Regions from separate parts of the Streptomyces sp. NPDC006140 genome, predicted to be linked through region 4. Evidence: riboswitches for the same ligand, from Rfam matches in the RefSeq annotation. Region 4 holds a riboswitch; each other region holds the start of a gene.
What was found. Region 4 has a riboswitch for cyclic di-AMP ahead of ABZ386_RS30870 (M23 family metallopeptidase). Riboswitches for the same ligand answer to the same signal wherever they lie in the genome.
Positions count from the first base shown of each region.

Region 1: another riboswitch for cyclic di-AMP. It lies ahead of ABZ386_RS06015 (C40 family peptidase); the one in region 4 lies ahead of ABZ386_RS30870 (M23 family metallopeptidase).
Region 2: another riboswitch for cyclic di-AMP. It lies ahead of ABZ386_RS25630 (hypothetical protein); the one in region 4 lies ahead of ABZ386_RS30870 (M23 family metallopeptidase).
Region 3: another riboswitch for cyclic di-AMP. It lies ahead of ABZ386_RS27920 (NlpC/P60 family protein); the one in region 4 lies ahead of ABZ386_RS30870 (M23 family metallopeptidase).

Region 1 covers NZ_JBEXTS010000002.1:169,319-172,695, reverse strand. The annotation lists gene ABZ386_RS06025 (ATP-dependent Clp protease proteolytic subunit) at 1-319, shown strand, start outside; gene ABZ386_RS06020 (hypothetical protein) at 327-635, shown strand; cyclic di-AMP (ydaO/yuaA leader) riboswitch at 994-1,206, shown strand; gene ABZ386_RS06015 (C40 family peptidase) at 1,210-1,683, shown strand; gene ABZ386_RS06010 (DUF6328 family protein) at 1,764-2,408, shown strand; gene ABZ386_RS06005 (ATP-binding protein) at 2,490-2,948, opposite strand; gene ABZ386_RS06000 (helix-turn-helix transcriptional regulator) at 3,161-3,377, shown strand, end outside.
Region 2 covers NZ_JBEXTS010000010.1:229,428-232,804, forward strand. The annotation lists gene ABZ386_RS25620 (zinc-binding dehydrogenase) at 1-414, shown strand, start outside; gene ABZ386_RS25625 (aminoglycoside phosphotransferase family protein) at 604-1,500, shown strand; cyclic di-AMP (ydaO/yuaA leader) riboswitch at 1,932-2,113, shown strand; gene ABZ386_RS25630 (hypothetical protein) at 2,119-2,355, shown strand; tRNA gene ABZ386_RS25635 (tRNA-Thr) at 2,451-2,524, opposite strand; gene ABZ386_RS25640 (DUF3224 domain-containing protein) at 2,611-3,033, opposite strand; gene ABZ386_RS25645 (WYL domain-containing protein) at 3,150-3,377, shown strand, end outside.
Region 3 covers NZ_JBEXTS010000011.1:328,332-331,708, reverse strand. The annotation lists gene pcrA (DNA helicase PcrA) at 1-1,140, opposite strand, end outside; cyclic di-AMP (ydaO/yuaA leader) riboswitch at 1,453-1,623, shown strand; gene ABZ386_RS27920 (NlpC/P60 family protein) at 1,632-2,798, shown strand; gene ABZ386_RS27915 (hypothetical protein) at 2,876-3,377, shown strand, end outside.
Region 4 covers NZ_JBEXTS010000013.1:271,422-274,798, forward strand. The annotation lists gene ABZ386_RS30860 (dihydrofolate reductase family protein) at 1-1,027, shown strand, start outside; tRNA gene ABZ386_RS30865 (tRNA-Met) at 1,231-1,304, shown strand; cyclic di-AMP (ydaO/yuaA leader) riboswitch at 1,594-1,750, shown strand; gene ABZ386_RS30870 (M23 family metallopeptidase) at 1,762-2,793, shown strand; gene ABZ386_RS30875 (aldo/keto reductase) at 2,889-3,377, shown strand, end outside.

The sequences.
Region 1 (3,377 bases), on a different contig from region 4:
CTCGGTGCTGCTGTCCGCGGGCACGCCCGGCAAGCGATCCGTGCTCCCCGGCGCGCGTCTGGTGATCCATCAGCCGTCGCTGCCCGAACCGGTCCACGGCCAGGCCAGCGATCTGGCGATCCAGGCCGACGAGTTGACGCGCATCCGGACGCGCATGGAGGAGCTGCTCGCGCGGCACACGGGCCGCACCCCGGAGCAGGTCGGCGCGGACATCGAGCGGGACAAGATCCTCACCGCCCAGGAGGCGGTGGAGTACGGCCTGGTGGACCGGGTCCTCCCCAACCGCGAGGCCATCCTGGCCACGCCGACCGGGCGGTGAGGCTCCGGTGCTGCCGCCCGAACTGCCGCCGCTGCCCGCGCTGACGCGCGCCGAGGCGGAGTTGATCGACCGTTACCTCGACGTCGTCGACCTGCTCGGCCGGATCAATCCGGCGCTGCACGGCGACACCTACCGCGGGCTGCGTGCCGCCCAGGCCCTGGTCGGCAAGGCGACCGCGCTGCGTGACGCGTTGACCCTGATGCACCAGCGGGGCGAGACGGAACTGCACGCCGGCACGCTGGCCCGGGCCCTGCGCGTGCTGGACGGTGAGCGGCGCACGGCCAGGCTCACGCTGCCGCCCGAGTCCGTCAGCTGACGCGGCTCGGACGGCCGTTGACGCGGATCCGACGGCCCGGGCGCCCGTTCTGCCGACGGAGCGTCCCGGGCCTGAGTCGAAACGGACCGAACGACGTACCCCTGTTCGGAGTAGACAGGGATCCTTTTTCTGGACCCCCTCAGTTGCGCAACGCGCGTAGCCGTGGGGCGGAATGGGACATTCCATGCCTGGTCCGAAGGTCCGCGGAGCAGTAGACGGTGGCTCGAACACAGACGTGTCCACCCGAACGGGTGAGTGGTGAGTAACAACACAAATCCCCGGTTCCGTTGGGATTTCGGGTCAAGCATGAGTCAAGATCCCTGTCTGACGACAAGCCCCCGCCACAGCGGCGGGGCGATCCGGGCGGACGCCGAGTCCTGCCGCCGCCCGGATGACCGGTCGACAGAAGTGGATCGGCAGGAGTGGAGGACCCAAGCACGACGGGTCGCCGGGACGGTCACGCCATGACCGGGTCCGAGCAGCCCTTGGGGTGAAGCCGCGTCAGCGGCCGGGCAACTTCGCCAGCCCGAATCCGACAGGTCATCCTTCACAGGCGGCTGACGAAGGGTTGCGCATGACTGCGCTCAATCGTGTCCCGTCGCTCATGGCCCGGGCCGGAACGGCCTCGGCCCTCACCATCGCCGCGGTGGGCGGCTCGATCGTGGCCCCCGGCTTCTCCTCGGAGGCCGCGGCAGCCACACCTGCGACGAAGGCACTCCAGATCGCGGCCTCGAAGAAGGGCTCGCCCTACAAGTACGGCGCCACCGGGCCGCACCGGTTCGACTGCTCCGGGCTCACGCTGTACTCGTTCAAGAAGGCCGGCAAGAAACTGCCCCGCACGGCCGCCCAGCAGTACAACAAGACCCGCCACATCTCCGCCAAGAACCGCAAGGCGGGGGACCTGGTGTTCTTCCACTCGGGCAAGAGCGTGTACCACGTCGGTATCTACGCGGGTAAGAACAAGCTCTGGCACGCCCCGAAGACCGGGGACGTGGTGCGGCTGCAGAAGATCTGGACCAAGAGCGTCTGGTACGGGCGCGTGAAGTAGCCGCCCGGCGTGCGGCGGCGTCCTGACGCGCCGCCGCACGCCGGAGCGTGATACGGGCTCACGTGGTTACCCGTCCCCCCATGGCCGAGCACCGTCCCTGCACCGCACGCAACGAGACGCCGCTGCAGCGCGCCGACCGCAACTTCGTCGAGCTGCTCCAGGAACTCCGCGTCACCCAGACGGGCGTACAGATCCTCTTCGCCTTCCTGCTGTCGCTCGCCTTCACCTCGCGCTTCGAGGACCTCGACACGGTCCAGCGCGTCACCTACGTCATCACGCTGCTGCTGGCGGTCCTGGCCGCGGCGCTGTTCACCGCGCCGGCCGCGCTGCACCGCTCGCTCTTCCAGCAGGGCGCCAAGCCGCGCATCGTGCAAGTCTCCTCGCGCCTGGCCACCACCGGCCTGGTCGTGCTCGTGTTCGCGTTCAGCGGTTCCGTGCTGCTGGTGGTCGATGTGACGACCGGCCGGGCCGGCGGCATCGCCGCGAGCGTGGCGACCTTCCTGGTCTGCGTCGGCCTGTGGGGGCTGCTCCCCCGGCTGGTGCGGCGGGCGGGCCTGCGTGACGAGACGGCCGGGACGGCGGAGGAACCGGCCTCACCCCGGTCGGGAACCGTCAGGGTTCCGGCGCAGCTGCGGGACACCGTCAGGCAGCCGTCGGCGCTGCGGGGAACGGCACCGCTTCGGGGAACGGCACCGCGTCGGGAGGCGTCGGCGCGACGCCGGTGACACGGGCGGTGGCGGCCGGCGCGCAGGGGGCCGGGCCGGTGCTTCGGTGCCCGAGACGCCCGGGGATGCGCCGCTGTGACGTTACGGCTCCTGCTGTCCCGCCGCCGTCACCGGCTGGGCCGGGACCGTCCAGGGGAGTTCGACGGAGATGGTCTTGCCGCCCTCACGGGTGGGGCGGACGCGGAGCCTGCCGCCGTACTCCGCGGTCAGCCAGCGGATGATGGCCAGGCCGCGGCCGTTGTCCTGCTGGACGGCGGCCGGGAGCCGTCTGGGCAAGCGCGGGTGGCTGTCCGTGACACCGACGCGCAGGTGCTCGTCACGGTCGAGCTCGACGTCCACCGTGAACGTGGGCGACTGTCCGAAGGTGTGCTGGACGGCGTTGGTGGCGAGTTCGGAGATGATGAGCCGGATGGTGTCGGACACTTCCGTGTCCGCCGGCAGGCCCCACTCCGCCAGCGTGCCCACCACGTAGGCGCGCGCTGCGGAGACCGAGGCGGGATCGCTCGGCAGAGTGACGGAGGCTTCCAAATGGTCTGCCATGGCGACGTCGTCCCTTTCCCACGGGACCGCAGGCCGACACGGAGCGGAAGGTTCGAGTACGGTCCCGGACTGGTGCTTCGTCGCCAGACTGCCACCAGAACACCCATGAAGGACGGCGATCCACCAAGATATGCATATATCTGTCGCTCAAAGCGGTGAACTCTGCGACGCGAGACCGTATTTGGGTGGCTCGGAAGGAGTAAGGAGGAGCCATGCAGCACGGTCCCGCGGTGCGCCGGCGGAAACTGGGCGCCGAACTGCGTGCGCTGCGCACCTCGGCGGGGCTCACCAGCGGTGAGGCGGCCCGGCTGGTGGGCTGGCACCAGTCGAAGGTCAGCCGGATCGAGACGGGCACGAGTGGGGTGAAACCGGCCGATGTGCGGTTACTCCTCGACGCCTACGGTGTGGCAGACTCCCAACTTCGCGAGT
Region 2 (3,377 bases), on a different contig from region 4:
GATCTCGCCGTCGACTACACGGACCCCGCCTGGCCCGCGAAGGTCCGCGCCCACCTCGGCGGCCGGACCGCCACCGTCGTCTTCGACGGCGTGGGCGGCGACGCGGCCCGCGAGGCCGTCGCCCTCCTGGGCCCGGGCGGCAGGCACATCGTCTTCGGCTGGTCCGGCGAGGGCCTCCACGACGGCGAGCCCTACCTCGTCGACGGCGTCTCCGAGCAGGTCCTCGGCCCCGTCATGCTCCAGAAGGCCGGCGGCCCCGACCCCGTCCGCATCCTCGAACTGCGCGCCCTCACCGAGGCCGCCGCGGGCCGCCTCACCCCGGCCGTCCACCGCTTCCCCCTCGCCGACGCCGCGGTCGCGCACCGCGCGCTGGAGACCCGGGGGACGACGGGCAAGGTGGTCCTGGAGCCCTGACGCGCAGTCCTCGGGCCCTGACGCGCAGTCCCGGAACCCTGACGCACAGCCCTGGAACCCTGACGCACGCCGCCCGCCCGGCGCCCTCGGCACCCGGCGGGGCGGTCGGGCGACTCCCCCGCCACGCCGCTTCACCGGCCGGGCAAATTCACATGACCCACCCGGCACACCCCCACTACCGTGCCGAAAGTGATCGACATTCCCCGTGAACTGGCGGCATCACAGGAGAAGTTCAACGGCGAGGCCGGCCGCGCCTTCATCGCCGGACTGCCCGACCTGACGGCCGGCTTCCTCGACCGCTGGGAGCTGGCACCCGACGGACCGCCCATGCACGGCGTCTCCGCCCTGGTCCTCCCGGTCGTCCGCCGCGACGGCACCACCGCGGTCCTCAAACTCCAGCTCCTCGACGAGGAGAGCGAAGGCGAACCGGTCGCCCTGCGGGCCTGGGACGGCGACGGAGCCGTCCGCCTCCTCGACCACGACGAGCCCACCGGCACCATGCTGCTGGAGCGTCTCGACGAGACCCGGATGCTGTCCCACGTCCCGGACCCCCACCAGGCCGTCGTCACCATCGCCGAACTCCTCGCCCACCTCACCTCCTTCCCCGCCCCGCCCGGCCTGCGGCGCCTCGGCGACATCGCCCGCGCCATGCTCGACCAGACCCCGTGGGCGCTGCCCCGCATCCCCGACCCCGAGGCCCGCGCCCTGATCGCGGACTGCGCGGCCGCCGTCCGCGAGGTCGTGGACGAACCGGGCGACCGCCTCCTCCACTGGGACCTGCACGACGAGAACGTGCTGTCCTCCGACCGCGCCCCCTGGCTCGCCATCGACCCCAAGCCCCTGGCAGGCGACCCCGGCTTCGAACTCTGGCCGGCCCTCGACAACCGCTACGACCCCGACGACATCCTCTGGCGCTTCGACGCCATGACCGACATCCTCACCCTGGACCGCCCCCGAGCCCGGGCCTGGACCCTCGGCCGCCTCCTCCAGAACGCCCTGTGGGAGATCGAGGACGGCCGCCCCCTGGATGACGACCAGCTGGAAATCGCACGGCGGCTGAGGAAACCCAGGTCGGGAAAGATCTGACCTGGACAACGCAAGGGCCCCCGGGGGGCTCTCACGCCGGAGCACGACTCCTTGGGCGCAAACATGCGCCCGGCGCCGCCTCAGGTCGTCATGAACACCAGCCCGGAGCGGACATCAAGCACGTGTGCGAGTCGTTCATCTGATGTTCCGTCAATCGACAGCAGGCCGATCGACGCCGAGCGGAGCCCTCCAGATGATGTACCGGGCCCTCGTCAAACGGGACTGATCAAGGACTCCAAAAATGCGCCAACTAGCCTCTGAGCAGCGGTGATCCCACTGACGGTCACCCGTATGGAGGGCTGGTGACCAAGCCCACAAATGCCCGTCTGAGTTGGGATATTCGGCGTGGCCTGAGTCACGATCTCTTTGACGACAAGCCCCCGTTACAGACGACGGGGCGGTCCGGGCGTAAGCCGAGTCCTGCCGGCGTCCGGATGTCACAGTTGCATCCATGGAGCGGCAGGAGTGGAGGACCCGAGCAAGACGGGTCGCCGGCCCCGACCACGCCATGGCCGACCGAGCAGCCCTTGGGGTGAAGCCGCATCAGCGGCCGGACAACTTCGCCAGTCCGAATCCGACAGGTCATCCTTCACAGGCGACTGACGAAGGCAGCGAGCCATGACGGCAACGCACGACGGTCCGCAGCTCTCTGGGCCCGGGGACAAGCCCCCGAGGAACAAGCTGCACGACGCCCGGGTCGCAGTCCTCCTTGCGATCATCGGTGGTGGTGCTGCGGGCATCGCCCACAGGGTGATGGAGGAAGCCTCCTACTACGAGGCTATGACCACCGCTGGAGGGGTGACCCTCGGACTTCTCGTCGTGATCTTCGTGGTGATGACCTACATCTGGTCCTGATCACGCACACGGACAGGTCAGGAAACGTCCGAGTCGCCACATCCACTGACGACAAAACCCCAGGTCAGAACACATCTGACCTGGGGTTCCAGCAGAGCCCCCTGTCGGATTCGAACCGACGACCTACGCATTACAAGTGCGTTGCTCTGGCCAGCTGAGCTAAGGAGGCGCGCGTACTACGACGCCGTACGCGAGGCGGCACCACTGTACACAGAGCCCGTTACCCCGAGCCACGAAGTTCCGGTCCGCCCGGTCTCATCCCAGCTCGTACTCGAACCGGTACGCCACCGCCGCCTCCCCCTGCCGCGCGGTGAAGCCGCCCTTCCCCTTCAGCCCGGACAGCTCCCCACTGCCCGAGCCCTCCACCACCTCGAAGGCGCAGTGCACGGTTCCGTCCTCGCCGAACCACCCGCGTTCCTCGACGGCGAAGCTCCCCTCCCGCCCGTCGAGGCGGCCGGTGAGCAGCTCCATGCCGGCGAAGGAGCCGGTCTTGGGGGTGGTGTAGACGATGGTGTACTCGCAGATCGTCCCGGCCGCCTCGATGCCGCCGCTGAACGTGTTGCGGACCGAGGCGTGGGCGAGCCGGGGGTGCGTGTCCTCGCCCGGGCCGAGCGCGCGTTCCTGCCAGTCGGCGAAAGTGAAGTGACCCGTGGTGGCGGTGGTACGGGAGCCGGGCATGGGCGGTCCTCTCGTCAGGGGCCCGGGCGGGCCGTGAAGGCGTCTGGGACCCAGCCTGATCCGCGTACCTGACATCTCCTGTCAGGTACGCCCCCGGACACCGCACAATGGCCCCCATGCGCGCCGACCGGCTCCTCTCCCTGCTCCTGCTGCTCCAGAACCGCGGGCGCATGACCGCGCTCGAGCTGGCCGCCGAGCTGGAGGTGTCGGTGCGGACGGTCTACCGGGACGTCGAGGCGCTGGGCGCGGCGGGTGTGCCGGTCTGTGCCGACCGGGGGCCCGAGGGCGGCTACCGGCTGGTCGACGGGTACCGGACGCGGCTGACCGGCCTGACCGACGCCGAG
Region 3 (3,377 bases), on a different contig from region 4:
GGACTCGTTGCGCTCGATGACCGCGTTGGCCGCGCTGAGGATCGTCTGCGTGGAGCGGTAGTTCTGCTCCAGCAGGATCGTCGTCGCGTCCGGGTAGTCCTCCTCGAACTGGAGGATGTTGCGGATCGTCGCGCCGCGGAAGGCGTAGATCGACTGGTCGGCGTCGCCCACCACGCACAGCTCGGCGGGCGGGATCTCGGCCTCGGGCGGCACGTCGACGGGGTGCTCGGTGGTGCCGACCAGCTCGCGGACCAGGGCGTACTGGGCGTGGTTGGTGTCCTGGTACTCGTCGACCAGCACGTGCCGGAAGCGGCGGCGGTAGTGCTCGGCGACGTCCGGGAAGGCGCGGAGCAGGTTGACCGTCGTCATGATCAGGTCGTCGAAGTCGAGGGCGTTCGCCTCGCGCAGCCGCGACTGGTACATCGCGTAGGCCTGGGCGAGGGTCTTCTCGAAGCCGTCGGAGGCCTGGGCGGCGAAGTCCTCCTCGTCGATCAGCTCGTTCTTCAGGTTGCTGATCTTGGCGCTGAAGGACTTGGGCGGGAAACGCTTGGGGTCGAGGTCCAGGTCGCGGCAGACCAGGGCCATCAGACGCTTGGAGTCGGCGGCGTCGTAGATCGAGAACGAGGACGTGAAGCCGAGCTTCTTGCTCTCCCGGCGCAGGATGCGCACGCACGCGCTGTGGAAGGTCATCACCCACATGGCGTTGGCGCGCGGACCGACGAGCTGCTCGACGCGCTCCTTCATCTCCCCGGCGGCCTTGTTGGTGAAGGTGATCGCGAGGATCTGGCCCGGGTGCACGCCGCGCTCGGCGAGCAGGTGGGCGATGCGGTGCGTGAGCACACGGGTCTTGCCGGAGCCGGCGCCGGCCACGATGAGCAGCGGGGAGCCGGAGTGGACGACGGCGGCGCGCTGGTTGTCGTTCAGCCCCTCCAGGAGGGCGGCCGTGTCCACGACCGGGCGTGGGGCGCCGTCGCGGTAGTAGGCGTCCCGGTCCGGCGGCACGTCGAACTTCCCGCCGAACAGATCGTCCGGAATCGACTCCGGAGCGTGATCGTCCTCGGGCGGCGGCGGGGGCTCGTCCGCGGGGCCCCGCTGGGCCTGGAGGTCCGCCAGGAAGCTGTCGTCAAAGAGGCTGCTCATCGCTCTCCGAGTCTAGGGCGCCCCACTGACAGCCCGCCGCCGCCCTGAGAACATCGCCCCGACCCGGGCCCCCGCCGACCACCCGGGGGCGCGTTGTCACCCTCCAGCGTGGCGTGATCACACCCCGCGACGGCATCACAATCGCGGATAACCCGTGACCAATCCCCCTTGATCGCCCACTCTCGGCGACGCCCATGAATAAGGTCACGAAAATGTATCGGGCATATCACCCATCAACCTTCACAGGAGCCACACGAGTTGGCTACGGTGCGAACGGGCCGCATGACCCCCACCGGCGAACGTCGCCGGGCCGCGCGGCCTCCGCCGAGTCCGGCGCGCCGCCGAGCAGCCGGAGCCGGGGACCCACCGAGACCTTGGGGTGAATCGGCCCGACTCCCCTAGCGGAGCAGGCCGTAGGGCAACCCTTCCGAGATACCCGCCCGAACCCGACAGCTAACCCGGTAGGCGGAGCATGGAAGGAGTCGCCTCCCTTGGCGTCGCACCGCAAGTCGCGTCCTACGGGTACGCGCGTGGCAGGCATACGGACCCCCGCCCTCGCAACGGCGGCCCTCACCTCCGTGGCCCTGCTGTCCCAGTCGGCCAACGCAGCCCCCGAGGCCGACGAGAAGCCCAGCCTGGAGGAAGTCGAGAAGAAGGTCGGCGACCTGTACCGCCAGGCCGAGTCGGCGACCGACAAGTACAACGCGGCCAAGGAGAAGACCGCGAAGCAGCGCAAGCGCGTCGACACCCTCCTCGACGACGTCGCCCAGCGCACCCAGAAGCTCAACGAGGCGCGGGAGGAGCTGGGTTCCTTCGCCGCCGCCCAGTACCGCACCGGCGCCTCCGCCCCGGACACGGCGACGTTCCTGCTCGCGGACACCCCGCAGGACTACTTCGACCAGACGCAGCTGATGGACCGGATGACCGGCCGTCAGAAGGTCGCGGTCGACGACTACGTCACCCAGCAGTCCGAGACGATGAAGAAGCGCCAGGAGGCCACGGAGAGCCTCACGACGCTCACCGAGTCCCAGGGCGACCTGAAGACCGCCAAGGCCACCGTCCAGCGGAAGCTCGCCGACGCACGCCAGCTGCTGTCGCAGCTGACCGCCGAGGAGAAGGCGCGACTGGCGGCGATCGAGAAGCAGAAGCAGCAGGAGGCCGCCCGCAAGGCCGCCGAGCTGGCCCGGAAGCAGGCCGCCCAGCAGCAGGCCCAGGACCAGGCTCCCCAGCAGCAGGAGAGCGGCTCCCCGGCGCCGGGCTCCGGCACCTCCTCGACCGCCCCGGCCGACTCCTCGTACGCCACCAAGGCCGAGAAGGCCCTCGCCTTCGCCCGCGCCCAGATCGGCAAGCCGTACGTGTGGGGCGCCGTCGGTCCCGGCTCCTACGACTGCTCCGGCCTCACCCAGGCCGCGTGGAAGGCCGCCGGGGTGACCCTGCCGCGCACGACCTACGACCAGGTGACCGCCGGCACCACGGTCCCCCTCTCCCAGGCCCAGCCCGGTGACCTGGTCTTCTTCTACGACGACGTCACCCATGTGGGCATGTACATCGGCAACGGCATGATGATCCACGCCCCGAAGCCCGGCACCTACGTGCGCGAGGAGTCGATCTACTACGACGGCGAGTCGGCGATCCACAGCGTGGTGCGGCCCGCCTGAGAAGTCCTGGACGTTTTTGAGGGGCACGCGCGCGTGCCCCTCTCGTCCTGTGCGCGGCGCTCTCTAGCATCGGGGCCATGTCCGACCCCTCCCCGTATGTCACCTTGTGGGCGACCTACGCCCTGACGACCGGCACCTTGTCGGTCGGTCTCGACTCGGCGGGGTACGAGGTTCTGTCCCGGATCGCCCTCGCCCTGGCCTGCGCGGGCTGGCTGGGGGCGGTCGCGCACGCCCTGCTGCGGCTGCCTCGGCCGGCCTGGCGGAGGGCATCGGCGGCGGCGCTCACCTGGGTGGCCGCGACCGCCGTCACCGGCACCGGCTTCTCCGCGGCCGGCCTGCAGCGCCCGGCCGCGGCGCTGCTGGCGCTCGCCGCGCCGCTCTGGGCCGTGCTGCTCGTCGCGGCGGCCAGGGAGCGGCACGGGACCGTGTTCCTGCGCTGCGTGGCCACCCAGGGCCTCGCCGTGCTCGGTGCCACGCTCGCCGCCGCCGAGTCGGTGGCCTGGCTCGCGCACGCGGCCCTGACGCTGTTCTGGCTGGGGCTCGTGCTCTACTGCCTCGCCCTGTTCCGCTTCGAGCCGC
Region 4 (3,377 bases):
CCGGGTCGACGAGGTCCGGGCGTCCGTCGACGCGATCCTGGTCGGCGCCGGCACGATCCGCGCCGACAACCCGCGCCTCCTGGTCAACTCCGCGGAGCGGCGCGCCGCCCGCACCGCCGCAGGCAAGCCGGAGTACCCCCTCAAGGTCACCGTCAGCGGCACGGGCGAGCTCGACCCGGACGCCCGCTTCTGGCACACCGGCGGCGCGAAGGTCCTCTACACCACCGACCAGGGCGCCGAACGCGCCCGCGCCCTCGGCCTCGCCACCGACGTCGTCCCCCTCGGCCCCGGCCTCGACTGGCGGCGGCTCCTCACCCACCTGCACGACGTCCGGGGCGTACGGCGCCTCATGGTCGAGGGCGGCGGCGTGATCCACACCCAGCTCCTCACCCAGGGCCTCGCCGACGAACTCCAGCTGGTCCTCGCCCCGCTCTTCGTGGGCGACCCGGCGGCACCCCGCCTCTTCGGCCCCGGCGGCTACCAGTCCGGCCGGCTCCGGCTGCTGGAGACGCGGCGGATCGAGGACGTCGTCCTCATGCGCTACGAACCGACCGCCCCGGGCACCGGCCCCCTCCCGGTCGCCGCCGACCACCACTGGCTGGCCCGCGCCTGCGCACTGGCGGCGGAGTGCCCGCCGTCGGACACGGCGTTCAGCGTGGGCGCGGTGGTGGTCGCGGCCGACGGCACGGAACTGGCCCGCGGCCACTCCCGCGAGGGCGGCGACCCGGTCGTGCACGCGGAGGAGGCGGCCCTGGCCAAGATCGACCCGGCCGACGGGCGCCTGCCCGGCGCGACGGTGTACAGCAGCCTGGAGCCGTGCGCCCGCCGCGCCTCCCGCCCCGCACCCTGCGCCCGGCTGATCCTCGACGCGGGCGTACGGCGGGTCGTCACGGCCTGGCGCGAGCCGGACACCTTCGTGGCCGCGGCCGACGGCAGCGGTGTCCTCGCCGCCGGGGGAGTGGAGGTCGTCGTCCTGCCCGAACACGAGGAGCGGGCCAAGGCCCCGAACCGCCACCTGTCGCCCTGAGTACGGGCCACGACCTGTCGTACGGAGTACGGACCACGACCTGTCGTACGGACTGCGGCCGTCGTGCTGATCGCGGGCCGATCGGCCCAACAGATCCTGCGCCCGTGCCTTGGGAAACCCTGACCCACGCGGGCGCCCCGGGCGGCTGAGCGGCGGGTGTGCGCGAGCGGTCCCGCGGATGGCGTACACTGGTGTCACAACGACGCGGGGTGGAGCAGCTCGGTAGCTCGCTGGGCTCATAACCCAGAGGTCGCAGGTTCAAATCCTGTCCCCGCTACTGAAGGCCGAGGGCCGGAATCCGAAAGGGTTCCGGCCCTCGGTGTTTCCTCTGGGCCCTCCATTACTTTCGGTGAGTGAATCGCGCCGCTCCGCATAACGACTGACACACCGTCAAAACCCGTGAGTCACTTACGTGGCGGTCAACTCGCCCGATTTGGCCCGGTCATGGGGGGTAAGTCCGCGCGAAAAAGGTTAATGATCAAGCGGAATCGCTGGAATACCCACCGCGCGTCTATTAACGTTCGATAACGCAGCGCGGTCGTCCCAGCCGTCACAGAAGGCGGCTCCGTGCGCACGCGCCGAATCCCGAAAGGGAACCGGGGAACCACCACTTGGGGTGAATCGCACGCATACCGCCGTGGAAGCACGGTCGGTATACGCGCGTAGGAGACCTTCCTGCTCCGAACCCGTCAGCTAACCCGGTAGGCGAGAAGGAAGGAAAGGAGTACGCCCACGTGGCGTCCAACCGGCCTGCCCCCGCGGCCCCGTTCGCGCAGAACCAGCGCGACACCGAGACCTTCGGCTACGGAGGTCAGCGCACCGACGAGGGCCCGTTCCAGGAATGGAACCCCACCGCGGAGTCCATCCGTCCCGTCCGCGGCCGGCATCGCGTCACCAAGCAGCGCGGCGGAGGACTCGCCCGCAGCTCCACCGTCCTGGGCGTCGGCGTCATAGCCGCCGTGGGCGCCGGCGGCATGGCCAGCGCCCAGACCGGCAAGCCGCCGGTGTCGATCTCCGTGCCGGACCTTCCCTCGGTGGGTTCCCTCATCTCGGACGACGACACCCCCCAGGGCTCCGCGACTCCGCTCAGCAGCCTCGGCACCGCCACGGCGGACGCCGAGCAGGGCAGCTCCGGCGCCGGCGAGGCGCTGCGCGCCCGGATCATGGCCCAGGCCGAGCACCAGCAGGACCAGATCGAGACCAAGGCCGCCGAAGAAGCCGCGGCCGCCGCCGAGAAGGCCGCCAAGGAAGCCGCCGCCAAGGCCGAGAAGGAAGCCAAGGCCAAGGCCGCCGAAGCCAAGCGGAAGGCGGAGGAGGAGGCCCGGAAGAAGGCCGAGGCCGAGCGGCTCGCCGCCCTCGCCAAGCAGTACACGCTGCCCACCTCCTCGTACACCATCACCTCGACCTTCGGTCAGGCCGGTGCCTACTGGTCCTCCGGCTACCACACCGGCCTCGACTTCGCCGCCCCCACGGGCACGCCGATCAAGGCGGTGCACAGCGGCACCATCACCGAGGCGGGCTGGAGCGGTTCGTACGGCTACAAGACGGTCCTGACCCTCGATGACGGCACGGAGATCTGGTACGCGCACCAGTCGTCGATCGGCGTCAGCGTCGGCCAGAAGGTCAGCACGGGCGACGTCATCGGCCGCGTCGGCGCCACCGGCAACGTCACCGGTGCCCACCTCCACCTCGAGGTGCACTCCGGCGGTTCCGGCAGCGGGATCGACCCGCTGGCCTGGCTGCGCGGCAAGGGCCTGAACGTCTGAACCACGGCGTCCTCGGTTCCGTGCGGAGGGGCGTTTACGGGAGTTTTGCGTCCGCTGTGGAATGAGCCTCCCCCGCACGGCCGTTGACACGGGACATGACTTCTCTGCGCAAACTCGGCTCCTCCGAACTCGAGGTCTTCCCGCTCGCCCTCGGCGGCAACGTCTTCGGCTGGACCGCCGACGAGGACCAGTCGTTCGCCGTCCTCGACGCCTACACCGCCGCCGGCGGCAACTTCGTCGACACCGCCGACGTCTACTCGGCGTGGGCCGAGGGCAACCAGGGCGGTGAGTCCGAGACCGTCCTCGGCAAGTGGCTCCGGGCGCGCGGCAACCGCGCCGATGTCGTCGTCGCCACGAAGGTCAGCCAGCACCCCGAGTTCCAGGGACTGTCCGCCGCCAACATCAAGGCCGCCGCCGACGCCTCCCTGCGCCGCCTCGGCACCGACTACATCGACCTCTACTACACGCACTTCGACCGGCCCGAGGTGCCGGTGGAGGAGATCATCGGCGCCCTCGACGACCTCGTGAAGGCCGGGAAGGTGCGCCACATCGCCGCCTCCAACATCTCGGCGGAGCGGCTGCGG